DNA from 2 places in the Paenibacillus sp. P5_B5 genome. Region 1 is predicted to be linked to the other one. Evidence: riboswitches for the same ligand, from Rfam matches in the RefSeq annotation. Region 1 holds a riboswitch; the other holds the start of a gene.
The links. A riboswitch is a leader RNA that binds a small molecule or an ion and turns the genes downstream of it on or off. The one in region 1 is predicted to bind cyclic di-AMP.

Region 1 (6,112 bases):
TTTCATGATTTGCAATATACCACCGACTTGCTGTACAGGATCGATCGGATACATCTGAAGCCAAAAGGTATATTTATGTGCATCACGCAAAGTAGATAGTTGTAAGGCAGAAATGATAATCCCTATTAATACAATGATCACACGTGCGCTGTCACTTGACACGAAAAAAGTAATGAATAGTGTAACGAGTGTCGTACGTGCAAACATGCTGAACAAATCAGTGCGAAACCATGTTTTCGTAAAGAGATATAAGTGTGTATTGGAAGCATTAAATTTGTAGAGTCTCGTTACAAGTGATGCTAGACCTCTCCTTCGAACGGTTACAGGTAACGGAGTTACATCTACGAACATTGCAAAAAAGCGATAGTATCGTCTGCGAGTGGCTTGTTCGCGTTCAATGAGTATTTCCCAGCCAGTAGTATGTTTAGGAACCATTCGTATGATAATGATCCATAATATAATTGCTAATAAGAGGAGCAAAGCGGCCCACATTACACCGTTGATCAATGCGAGAGGGACAATAGCAAGGGCAATGCTCCAGCGAAAAAGAACAGAGATCATACGGGACTGTTTGCTGACCATTCTACTTTCTTGCCAATTAGCTAGTAGTGCAGCCCATTTGGTGAGCCAAATTAAGCCGAGAACAAGCCATAGGGGTTGTGCTTCTGTTCCTTCACAGTGAAGATATAATGGCCAAATTACGAGTAGGCCGAAAGTTGTGATACAAGCATGCACCAGCATGGTATGTTTAATAGCAGCTTGGAAATAACCATTCAAGTGACCTTCAAGTGGCAGGAGAAACATGCGGTCTGGCTGAACCAAAAAAGTGCGAATCGAACCCATAGCTAACAGGGGGACAAGCACGAGCATTGCAACCCACCAATAAGGGTAGTCACGAGGCAATTCGTCCAGCACTTTTACATAATAATAAATACCACCTATTAATAGAAGAAACACATATCCAACAAAATTACTTCTCAGCACATAAAGCCAGTAACCAAGCGCTTCTTTATTAAAAGATTGCCTTCTTTTCTTCCAAATTTGTGTGACCTCAGAATTTGCTATATTTTGATTTCTTGGTTGGTCATTATTCATTGTTTCACCCTCTTACCTTAGCGGTCCCGTTTGTCTTCTCTTGTCACATACATATAGAATAAATCGTCGAGCGATGTCTCTGATTGTGGTTCAATGCCGAGTCCTATTTTGAGTTCGTTCAGCGTTCCTTGTGCGATAACTTGTCCGTAATGAAGAATGACGAATCGGTCACAATATTTCTCAATTGTTGCAAGAATATGAGAGGATATAAGAAAAGACGCACCATTCTGTTTGAAGTTCGACATTGTTTCGAGCAAGGAGCGCATAGCTAGTGGATCAAGCCCGAGAAATGGCTCATCAATAATATAAAGCGGTGGTTCTACAAGAAATGCATTCATGATCATTACTTTTTGCTTCATACCTTTAGAAAGCTGTGATGGGAAATGGTCTGCCTTCTCCTGCATTCTAAATTCAGTCAATAATTGCTCTGAACGCCTTGCATAATCCTCTTTGGAAATCCCATAAGCCATAGCTGTTAACTCTAGATGTTCGCGAACTGTCAATTCATTATAAAGCTCGGGATTTTCAGGGACATAAGCATAAGATGACCGGTAAGATTGCAGATCGTCGCTGAGCTGTAAATTATTAATGGTTATTTTTCCTTGTTTGGGCAGCATGAGCCCAAGAATATGCTTAATTGTGGTACTTTTCCCAGCTCCATTGAGTCCAATTAGTCCTACCATTTCTCCTTTACCTAGCGAAATATTAACGTTCTTAAGTACCGGCTTTTTTGGTAAGTATCCGCCGAACAATTGTTCGATTTGTAGGATGTGATTCAAATTCTCCACCTGCTTTAATTTTGTGATATTTTGATAAATTTAGGATGCATTATCCATTAATTTTATCTAAAAAAACATCTCTATTCTCATAAAATAGTAACATTATCCATTAAAAATGGCAAAAAATTGAGTTATAATAAGAAAAACATGGAAGACAACTGAAAAATCACCGCTAATGTGAAAAAAATTCCTGAATTTAAGCTTATTTGCGATTGAATCACCCTTTACAGCTAGTCGAGTATCATCGTACTATTTCAACATACAAGTAAATAGGATCACCAATTTCAATTCGCTGAGTCTTCATTTTTGGGGAACGGGGGAACCGCTGTAAAGAACAGAGGCCGAGATATACAAGTAGTAATTTCGGCGTTGATTGATGCAGGAGTAATTGGGGTGAGTCTTTGGAATGTAAGCATGATCATCGTCATTATGATTTACATCCAAAGTAGGGCAATTCTCATGCCCGAACCCGTCAGCTAACCTCGTAAGCGTAAGAGATAGGGAATTGTCGTCAGGTCTTTTATTATTTAGCTATGCTAAAGACCACGAGAAGCATTCTCTCTTCTCCAGGTCTTTTTTTGTTGCATTAAATTTAATACTGGTTATTGGTGACCGAACGACTGTATAAATTACTAAGTCGCGTCAAACACATTTATGTATAACATTAAGGCGGCGAGGCTTTGACAGGAGGACCGAAGAAATGGGATTGATCTCAGAAGAAGAGACCCATGTAGAGCGATCATCCAGCACAACCTTCGCAATGCGATGGAAGCATGAAAATTTGCGATATGTCATCATACCTGCAATTTTTACATGCGTAATTATTATGATGTTTATGGTGCTGATGTACGGAACCGCTTCTAAGCGTGTATTCGTAGTAGTAAATGGTCAAGAAACTGTTGTTGAAACAAAACAATGGGAACTAAATCGCCTGCTGGATGAACAAGCTATAACGATGGGTACGTATGATGAAATTAATGTGCCGCTAGATTCCAAAATTAAACACGGGGATCGAATCGTAGTCAATCATGCAATACCTATTCAATTAACGGCTGACGGTAAGACAGAGGTTAAATATACAACTGCCAAAACAGTAGCTGCAGCGCTACAGCAATATCAAATTAAGATAGATCACAATGATAAAGTGATTCCACAATTAAGTACAGAGCTTACACCTAACGACCAAATAAAACTTGTTCGTGTTGAGAAAGTCGCACAGGATGTAACGGAAGAAATACCATTCCAAACGGTTAAACAAGACGATGCTAAGCTCGCTAAAGGCAAGCAGGAAATTGTGCAAGCTGGTAAAGAAGGCTTACTTGTTAAACAAATCGAGAAGGTATTTGAAGATGGGGTACTCGTTGAAGAGAACTTGCTTGAAGCGACGGTCAAAGCGCCAAGTGTGAATAAAGTTGTTGCGATCGGCACCAAGAAGGACGTCGTTACGCTATCGGTTCAGGATAAAGTGGATAAACACTTGTCCAAAGACGATCTTTCATTCTCGTACAAGGAAATACTCAATAATGTACAATTGACCGCCTATACAGCTGCTGGTGGAGGTAAGGCTAAGGATGATCCTCAGTATGGTATTACAGCCTCTGGTGCTAAAGTAACTGAAGGTCGTACAATCGCTGTGGACCCTAAAGTGATCCCGCTTGGCTGGTGGGTATATATTGATGGTATCGGATTCCGTCGTGCAGAAGATACTGGCGGCGCAATCAAAGGTAAAATTATTGATATTTACTATGAAGATGAGAATCATGTGAATCGTTTTGGTCGCAAACGTGGTTATACCGTTTATGTGATTGGACCTAAGAAACCAATTGTAGATTAATGCGGATGCTTATGGGCAAACTGTTGAACAATATGATAAAATAGATTTAACTTACGGAGAAGGGGATAACCCCTTCTCTTTTCAATGTTGGTCAGAAATAAATGGAGCTTTGTATTTCCGTTACCGGAAATTTGGGAGGCGGATGGGTGTAAATGATCAAAGAAATTATTGTGGTAGAAGGTAAGGATGATACGACAGCCATTAAACGAGCCGTAGAGGCAGAGACAATCGAAACCGGAGGTTCTGCTATCAATCGCAAAGTGCTGCAGAGAATTGCCCTTGCACAGGAGCGACGAGGGGTTATTGTATTTACAGATCCCGATCATGCAGGTGAACGTATTCGCAAAATAATCTCGGCTAAAGTGCCTGGCTGTAAACATGCTTTCTTAACGCAAGAACAAGCATTACGTAAAGATGACATAGGTGTAGAGAACGCTTCTCCTGAAGCAATCCGAAATGCTTTAGCGAATGTGAAGACGGAATTCGATGGAGCGGTTGCAGAGTTAAGAATAGAGGATCTCATACAGACGGGAATGCTCAATCATCCACAGGCTGCAGCTAGAAGGCTTGAAGTGGGTAATATACTCGGTATTGGCTATTGTAATGGTAAACAATTTTATAAGCGTTGTACGGCCTTTCAGATATCCCGTGAGGAATTTGAAGCAGCCGTTGAACAGCTGGATCGAAGAGGGTAGTAAATGGATAAAGAACTTATCGGAGAAGAATTTCAGGTCGAACAGGATATTGGAAGTCCTAAACATACCAATAGTGTGCTAAAGAAGCATAGACTTGTACTTAAGAAGAGCTTGGGACAGAACTTTTTAACGGACGTTAACATCTTACGTAAAATTGTGTCAGCAGCAGAGTTAACTAAGGAGAAGGCCGTACTTGAGATTGGCCCAGGAATTGGTGCACTTACACAGCCTTTGGCTAAGGTTGCTGGCAAAGTTGTTGCACTTGAAATTGATCAGAGGCTATTACCTATTCTTGCTGAGACACTAGCACCTTACCCACATGCAAGTGTGGTACATGGGGATGTACTGAAGCAAGATCTGCAAGCATTGTTCAAAGAGCAGTTTAGTGAAGCATCTGAAGTTAGTGTGGTTGCTAATCTGCCGTATTACATTACAACACCGATTATTATGCGTCTGCTCGAAGAGAAGCTTCCACTGGAGCATATCGTTGTTATGACACAGAAGGAAGTTGCAGAGCGCATGTCTGCGCCTCCAGGCGGCAAAGATTATGGTTCGTTATCCATTGCTGTACAATACTATTGTGATACAGAGATCGTTACAATTGTGCCACGATCTGTATTTGTACCTCCACCGAACGTTGACTCAGCTGTAATCAAGCTGTCGCTTAGAGGTGCACCTCCAGTCGCTGTGGATGATGAAGATTTCTTCTTCCAGGTTGTACAAGCTTCATTCGCACAGCGTAGGAAAACCATATATAACAATTTAGGTGCTCAATTCTTTTCCAAAGAGAATAAGAAGCAGGCAGAAATTATACTGCTTGAGAGCGGCATCGAGCCATCCAGACGTGCAGAAACAGTTTCGATTGCGGAATATGCTGTACTCAGTAGAAACTTGAAGATTTGTTTGAATGAATTAAAAGGATAGGCACTTACCATCCCTCCTTGCCATACGATAGACGAGGAGGGATGCTGCAATGTACCAAGGTGATTTAGTTACTCGCAAATCATACGGTGGAGATATCGTATTTCGCATTCAACGCATAGAACAGGACAGAGCTATTTTGTGGGGAGTAGAGTATCGGTTGTTAGCGGATGCGCCTGTATCCGATCTTGTCCCTCTCAAAGGAACGCAAGATATCGATTCACCCCGTTACCATACGCATCAAGCGATGCATTCCATACGAAGATTAGTGGAAGATCGTATTCGCCTACATGAACGAAGTCCTTATACAAGTATTAATAAAGGTCAGGTTGGCAGCTATTATTTTGAAGTACCGGGTACAGTTCTACACTTAGATGGTGATCCTCTATACTTAAAAAAATGCATGACGATGTATGAAGAATTGCATATACCTGCTCATGGTTTCTATATGCAGGAAACTCAAATGGCAGATTCACTCAGACGATTGCTTCCGCAAATTAAGCCTAATATTGTCGTTATAACAGGTCATGATGGCTTTGTTAAGAATCGCAAAGATTTAGATATTATGTCGCTGGATGCCTATAAGAACTCGGCACATTTTGTTAAAGCGGTAGAGGTAACTAGACAATATGATTGTAATTTAGATTCTTTAACGGTGATTGCTGGTGCATGTCAATCCCACTTTGAAGCGCTCTTGCATGCCGGTTCGAATTTTGCTTCATCACCAGCACGTGTCTTGATTCATGCACTTGATCCGCTATTTATTGCGTCTAAGATGTCCTTTACAT
Region 2 (6,112 bases), on a different contig from region 1:
GATGAAGATAAGCATGACAAGAATTAAACCAACAGTTGCAAACATGAGAACGAAATCTGCATTTTTGAACAAGTTAATCGTGTCTGCGGATATTCCCGCTGGTCCTGTGATTTCAAATTGGAGATTATTCATGTTCAACTCTTCAAAATGCTCTTTAATTTGATTGAGAGTTTTATAATTTATGTCTGAACTTATGTCTTTCTGAAGTGCGACATTGATCAGCAATGATGTTCGATCTTCTGATAGCATACTGCTCTGTATGTTACTTGGAAGCTTATGAAATGGGAGGGCAGCAGCGATATTCTCGGGTTTCTGATCAGAAGCAAGCCACTCACTTAGAGCGATAATTTGGGCCTGATCCTCACTAGTAATTCCAGTTGGACGATGGAATACGAGTAATGCGGTTAATCCATCTTTTGATGGGTAATATTCATTTAACAGCTGTGATGCAATTGCGGAAGGAGTATTTTCGTGTATACTTCCTTCCTGACTATTTTGAGCATATTGTTTAGAGCCTGGTGCGATTGCACTTAATAGAACAATGATAACAAGCCATGCAGCAAGTGTGATTTTGGCTCCCTTAGGATTACTAGTCCATTCAGCTAATTTGCGGAAACCCCGCTTCATAGGTCATTCAACTCCCGTCTCTTCTTACATATACAAGTATGATAAGACCGGAATATGAACGCAGGATGAACAGTTGGTTACAAATGCGGTAATTGTATCGTAAAGGTCGTTCCAGACCCAACCTGACTTTGTACTTTGACTGCTCCTTGATGAAGTTGTATGATTTTATGCACAATTGATAAACCGAGTCCAGTTCCTGAATGTGAACGGTTCCGTGCTTTGTCAGCTTTGTAGAATCGATCAAAAATATGTGTGAGATCTTCCTCCGGTATACCAATTCCCTGATCATGGACGGTCACGAAAATATGATGCTCAATAAGAATTTCGATCTTAATGAGCGAGTTATTATTGGAGAATTTAATAGCATTCGATAATAAATTGACCCAGACGAGGTGAAGCAGCTGCTGATCAGCAAATACCTTTACTTCAGGTAAATCCATATCAATAGTGAGATTCTTTTCTGTCCAGAGCCACTCAGCTCCAATAACAACCCGCCGGATTTGCTCATCTAATCGATAAACGGACCGTTTAATGGCGCTGTTTTCTTTATCAAGAGAAGCAAGTGTTAAGAGTTGATTGCTTAAAGAAGACAAACGTCTGCTTTCTTCATCAATGATTCGTAAATAGCGTTCTTTATCTTTAGCATCTGTTTCCTCGTTTATTACTTCTTGTACGAAGCCTTGTATGGAGGTTAATGGAGATTGAATTTCATGAGATACATTAGCTACGAATTCTTGCCGCATTTCGTCGAGCTGCTTAAGTGATTGCGCCATTTGTGCAAAATGTCCAGCTAAGTTACCAATCTCATCCCGTCTATTTACATCGAGCTGAAGGTCATAATCACCATTAACTATATTTTTAGTTGCTTCGGTTAAGTTCTTAATAGGTTTAACGATAAACCGAGTGAAGATAATGATTAACACGATGCTAAATAGAAAGGTAAAGAATAGGAGTAACGCCATAATAATGCGGACTTCACCAATTTGCTGATTTAGATCAGGTTTAATAAACAGTGCATAATTCTTTCCCTGCACGTTAATTGGAATACCGACACTATTCCGTAAGCTATTCTCAAAATACCCCGTGATCGAGAGGCCACTGGTATCTCTTAGAGCACCGTAGTATATTTGACCATTCAAGACATTAATTACTTGATCCTCGGGAAGCTCGGTTTTTCCAAAGGCTCTTCCGTAAAAATCACCCTGTTTCCCATCTGTTAAATAAATTTGAAAACCCATACTAGCGATATGTGGAAAATATTCATCTTTACTAAGTTTGGGTGTTCGCTCATACAGGGTTTTAATTTCCTTTGAGATATGAATTAATTTCTCTTCGTAATATTTTTTTAAATTCGTTTGGTAATGAATACTGGTCGCTAGGAGTGCCATTGTACTGCTGATAAGAGCGATTAAGATAGCGATAAGGACTATTCGGACGTAGAGGGTTCTCATGCTTCTTGCACCTCAAGCTTATATCCGATTCCTCGAACTGTTGTGATGATAAAATCATTTGAATAATCGCTAAATCGCTCACGAAGTCGTTTGATATGAACATCAACGGTTCGATTGTCACCTTGGAAGTCTGCTCCCCAGATTAAATCTACTAGTTCCTCGCGGGTGAAAATACGCCCTGGAAAGCTAGCGAGCTGAGATAAAAGCTCAAACTCCTTGAGTGGTAGAACTTGAATGTTATCACCATGAATGACTTCATAGCTCTTACGATTAATAATGGTGTTATTTAATTTAATGACTTCAGATGAAACCATTCGGTAACGACGAAGTAGGGCTTTAATTCGAAAGAGTAGTTCCTTGGGTTCAAAGGGCTTGACCATATAATCATCTGTACCGGCTAGAAAGCCCGTTTCGATATCTTTGGCTTGTCCTTTGGCAGTGAGCATAATAACAGGAATATCATAGTGTGTGCGAATTTCTTCACATAGCTGCCAACCATTCTTGATCGGCATCATCACATCAACAACTGCTAGATGAATGTTCTCTTGTTCAAGTATTGCTGCAGCAGCACCGCCATCTTCAGCTTCATGTACCGTATAGCCTTCTCTTTTTAGTAGCAGGCCTACAAGCTCCCGAATATGTGGATCATCATCAGCGATGAGAATCTGTCTACTCATGTTATTCCCACCTATGGTTTAGACTTGGTTTCCCTTACAGATTATCTTTAAACATTATGATTTGCAAGTTCAATGTTAGAGACATGCTCGAATATGTGACTAAAATTATTCTTATTAATAGCACTTTGCTTATCAACTTCAATTATTTAATTTTGAATTGATGAGCTGTTTGCTGCAGAGTTTCAGCTAAATGGCTAATTGAGTCAGCAGATGCAACAATGTTCTCCATTGACGCAAGTTGTTCCTCCGTATAGCTTGATATGGATTCAGTCGTGTTAGCGGTGTTCTCAGACATTCGCTTCATTTCTTGCAAGGACGCTGCAACCTGCTGTGCTCCCGCGGATAGCTCCTGTGAAGCGGCGGATGCGTCTTGAATAAGAGTCACAGTATTCTTCGTCGCTTGATGAATCCGATTAAAGGCTTCTCCTGTTTTTATTACGGATTCAACTCCAATATTCACTTCTATTTCACTTCTATGCATTTCTGTTACAACAAATGTGATGTTGCCTTGAATACTGCTAATGAGCTCCGATACTTGCAGTGCAGAATGATTAGAGCGATCTGCAAGTTTCCGAACCTCGGAAGCAACTACAGCGAAGCCTTGACCCGCTTCCCCAGCTCGAGCCGATTCAATCGCAGCATTGAGTGATAATAATCTTGTCTGATTAGCGATTTCTGTAATGACTTGAACGATTGAACCAATCTGCTGTGAGCGATCATTAAGCTGCTCAATAACGATCGATAAATCACTGATCGTGGCATGTAGAGAAGTCATTTTCTCTGTAGTCTCAGCTATAAATAAACTACCTTGATCAGCTTCATTAGCCATACTTTCAGATACACCAAGTGTAATGGTAGATGTCTCTGAAATCCGCTGGATAGCTGCCGCCATCTCTTCCATTGCATTTGCATTCTCCTCAACACTTCTGGCTTGTGTGTGAGTGAGTAACGAAATTTGCTGGACGGAAGAAGAAATATGGTTGCTCGCTTCCGTTACTTCATGTGTTGATTGAGCTAAAGCCCCGAGCTTCTGTGATACTTGATCAGAGCTTGTGCTGATTTCTGTTACAAGCTTAAGAATGTTCTGACGCATGAGTGAGAACATTCTTCCGAGTTGTCCGAGCTCATCCTGATTCTTGATGAGTAGGAAGTCACCCGTAAGATCACCTTTTGCGATTTGCACCGTTTGTTCACTTACAATAGAGAGTGGCTTAGCTATATGCCTAGCGAATAAATAGGAAAATAGTAGACCTGCCAAGAAGCAACTCGCAAGTGTGATGAGAAGGGTCTTAAGGATATTGGTGAGTCCTTGGTTGTAATCCTGCATATAGGATCCAGCAGAGACAATCCAGCCCCAATTCTCGTAATACGCACTGTATACTACCTTGAGCGCCTCCTTTTCGGAATTCGGTAAAGGCCAGTTATATTTGGTTAATCCGCCACCGCTTTTCGCTTTAGCGATAACGTCTTGGATATAGTAGAAACCGTCACTTGTTTTTCTGTCCCATATGCTTTGACCTTCTAGCTTTGGATGTGCCAGCAGCATACCTTGATCATCAAGTACGTAATAGTACCCGTGCTCACCCAAATCAATATCTTTATTGATCGTTCTTATACCCCCCTGCTTAGAATCAAGTAAGGCTGTTTTCACTTTTTCTTGTGCTTCTTCTTTAGATAAAGTTCCATTCTTTACGGATTCATCAAATGAGGTAATCAGAGCAAGTGCCATGGCTACGTTATTTTGAATGTTTTTTTCAATAAGTGTGTTTGTTTCCTTGGATGACGATTGATAACTGATTGTTCCGATAATAATTATTGGAACGATTAACAGAATTAAACATGCAGTAAGGAGTTTGGTGCGAATCGTTATTGTAGGTTGTAATGATTTATCTTTGCTCATATAGTTCTCCTCCAGTTTATTCCAGTTTCTTCTTGCTATAGCAGTAACAATGCCATTTACACCCAGTATTTCGACAAATTCCTACAAAGACCTTTTGATAATGAATAATAATTTTCAGACATATGTTAATTTTGTGACTTAATAGAGTAATTATTTGATTATTTTAATAATCGCGTCAACTAGTTGAATACAACCATATCTACCATTAATTTGGGAATGAAAGAGTTGGTAGAGGATGTTACTATGGTTTAGTACCACAATCAAGTCGAAGCTCATTGAGCGCGGGGGAACCGTTGTTTTTGTGGGGTGAAACCATTTGATATGGTAGAGGATTGCTCTTTATCTCGAACCCGTCAGCTAACCTCGTAGGCTACCAAAGGAGAGTAAGATATGAAAAAGAGTTTTAAGAAAGTAGCAGTAACAAGTTCGCTAGCATTAGTTATGATGGTGTCGGCTGGAGCTGGAGCAGCATCCGCCGCTACAAATAATTCGTGTCAGTTGCCAGATAATGAGTCTGCTAATCAGATCATAAAGAAGATTAATAGTGATCTTCAGACGAAAATTAAAAATCCGGAATTCGGAAACATTCATATTGTATGGCCTCCGCAATGGAAGGATTCGGTTACAGGTAAGCCAGGTACCGGTACTAAGCCGGGCACAGGTACTAAACCAGGTACAGGTACTAAGCCGGACACAGGCACGAAGCCTGATACAGGCACTAAGCCAGGAACAGGTACTAAACCAGATACGGGCACTAAGCCGGATACAGGCACTTCTCAATTTACACAAGAGGTTGTTAAACTTGTTAATGATGAGCGGGCAAAAGTTGGTGCTAAGCCACTAACTATGGACACAGCTCTTTCAAATATGGCGCTAGATAAAGCAAAGGATATGTACACTAATAATTATTTTGATCATAATTCACCAAGATACGGTTCACCATTCGATATGATGAAGTCTTATAACATTTCTTATCGCACAGCGGGTGAGAACATTGCTAAAGGGCAGCGTTCTCCAGCGGATGTTATGAAAGCCTGGATGAACAGTGCGGGTCATAAGGAAAACATCCTAAACCCTAACTTTACGAAAATAGGTGTAGGATATTATCAAGGTGTATGGGTACAAGAGTTCATAGGTTAATTTCAATAGAGACTAACGTTAGGCATGAAATATGTCTTTCGTTAGTCTTTTTTTTGTGAATATATCAGCATATGTTTTGGCGGTTATCGATAAATTGATTAAATTTTTCGATTATCGTAGAATTACTATCTATATAAGATGTTAGATTATTATGCTGAATGATATGGGGGGGATTCAATGTTTCGGATCATAGAGGACAACGGTGAGAATATAGAAGCCAAAAAGCAAGTAAGAACTGGATTATCACAATTTAATCGAAACCATATTTCAGAGCGTCTGAGAGAGCAGCATCAAGAAGTGAACTTCTTCGTGCTTGA

Region 2: it holds a riboswitch for cyclic di-AMP, as region 1 does, so the genes downstream of both, AC1DOK_RS08025 (CAP domain-containing protein) here and AC1DOK_RS22290 (G5 domain-containing protein) in region 1, are expected to answer to the same signal.

What each region holds. Positions count from the first base shown of each region.
Region 1 covers NZ_JBFULK010000023.1:11,470-17,581, forward strand. The annotation lists gene AC1DOK_RS22280 (ABC transporter permease) at 1-1,095, opposite strand, end outside; gene AC1DOK_RS22285 (ABC transporter ATP-binding protein) at 1,113-1,874, opposite strand; cyclic di-AMP (ydaO/yuaA leader) riboswitch at 2,155-2,380, shown strand; gene AC1DOK_RS22290 (G5 domain-containing protein) at 2,575-3,708, shown strand; gene rnmV (ribonuclease M5) at 3,861-4,403, shown strand; gene rsmA (16S rRNA (adenine(1518)-N(6)/adenine(1519)-N(6))-dimethyltransferase RsmA) at 4,407-5,327, shown strand; gene yabG (sporulation peptidase YabG) at 5,377-6,112, shown strand, end outside.
Region 2 covers NZ_JBFULK010000005.1:40,921-47,032, forward strand. The annotation lists gene AC1DOK_RS08005 (MMPL family transporter) at 1-627, opposite strand, end outside; gene AC1DOK_RS08010 (sensor histidine kinase) at 705-2,078, opposite strand; gene AC1DOK_RS08015 (response regulator) at 2,075-2,755, opposite strand; gene AC1DOK_RS08020 (methyl-accepting chemotaxis protein) at 2,898-4,655, opposite strand; cyclic di-AMP (ydaO/yuaA leader) riboswitch at 4,909-5,042, shown strand; gene AC1DOK_RS08025 (CAP domain-containing protein) at 5,046-5,795, shown strand; gene AC1DOK_RS08030 (GNAT family N-acetyltransferase) at 5,973-6,112, shown strand, end outside.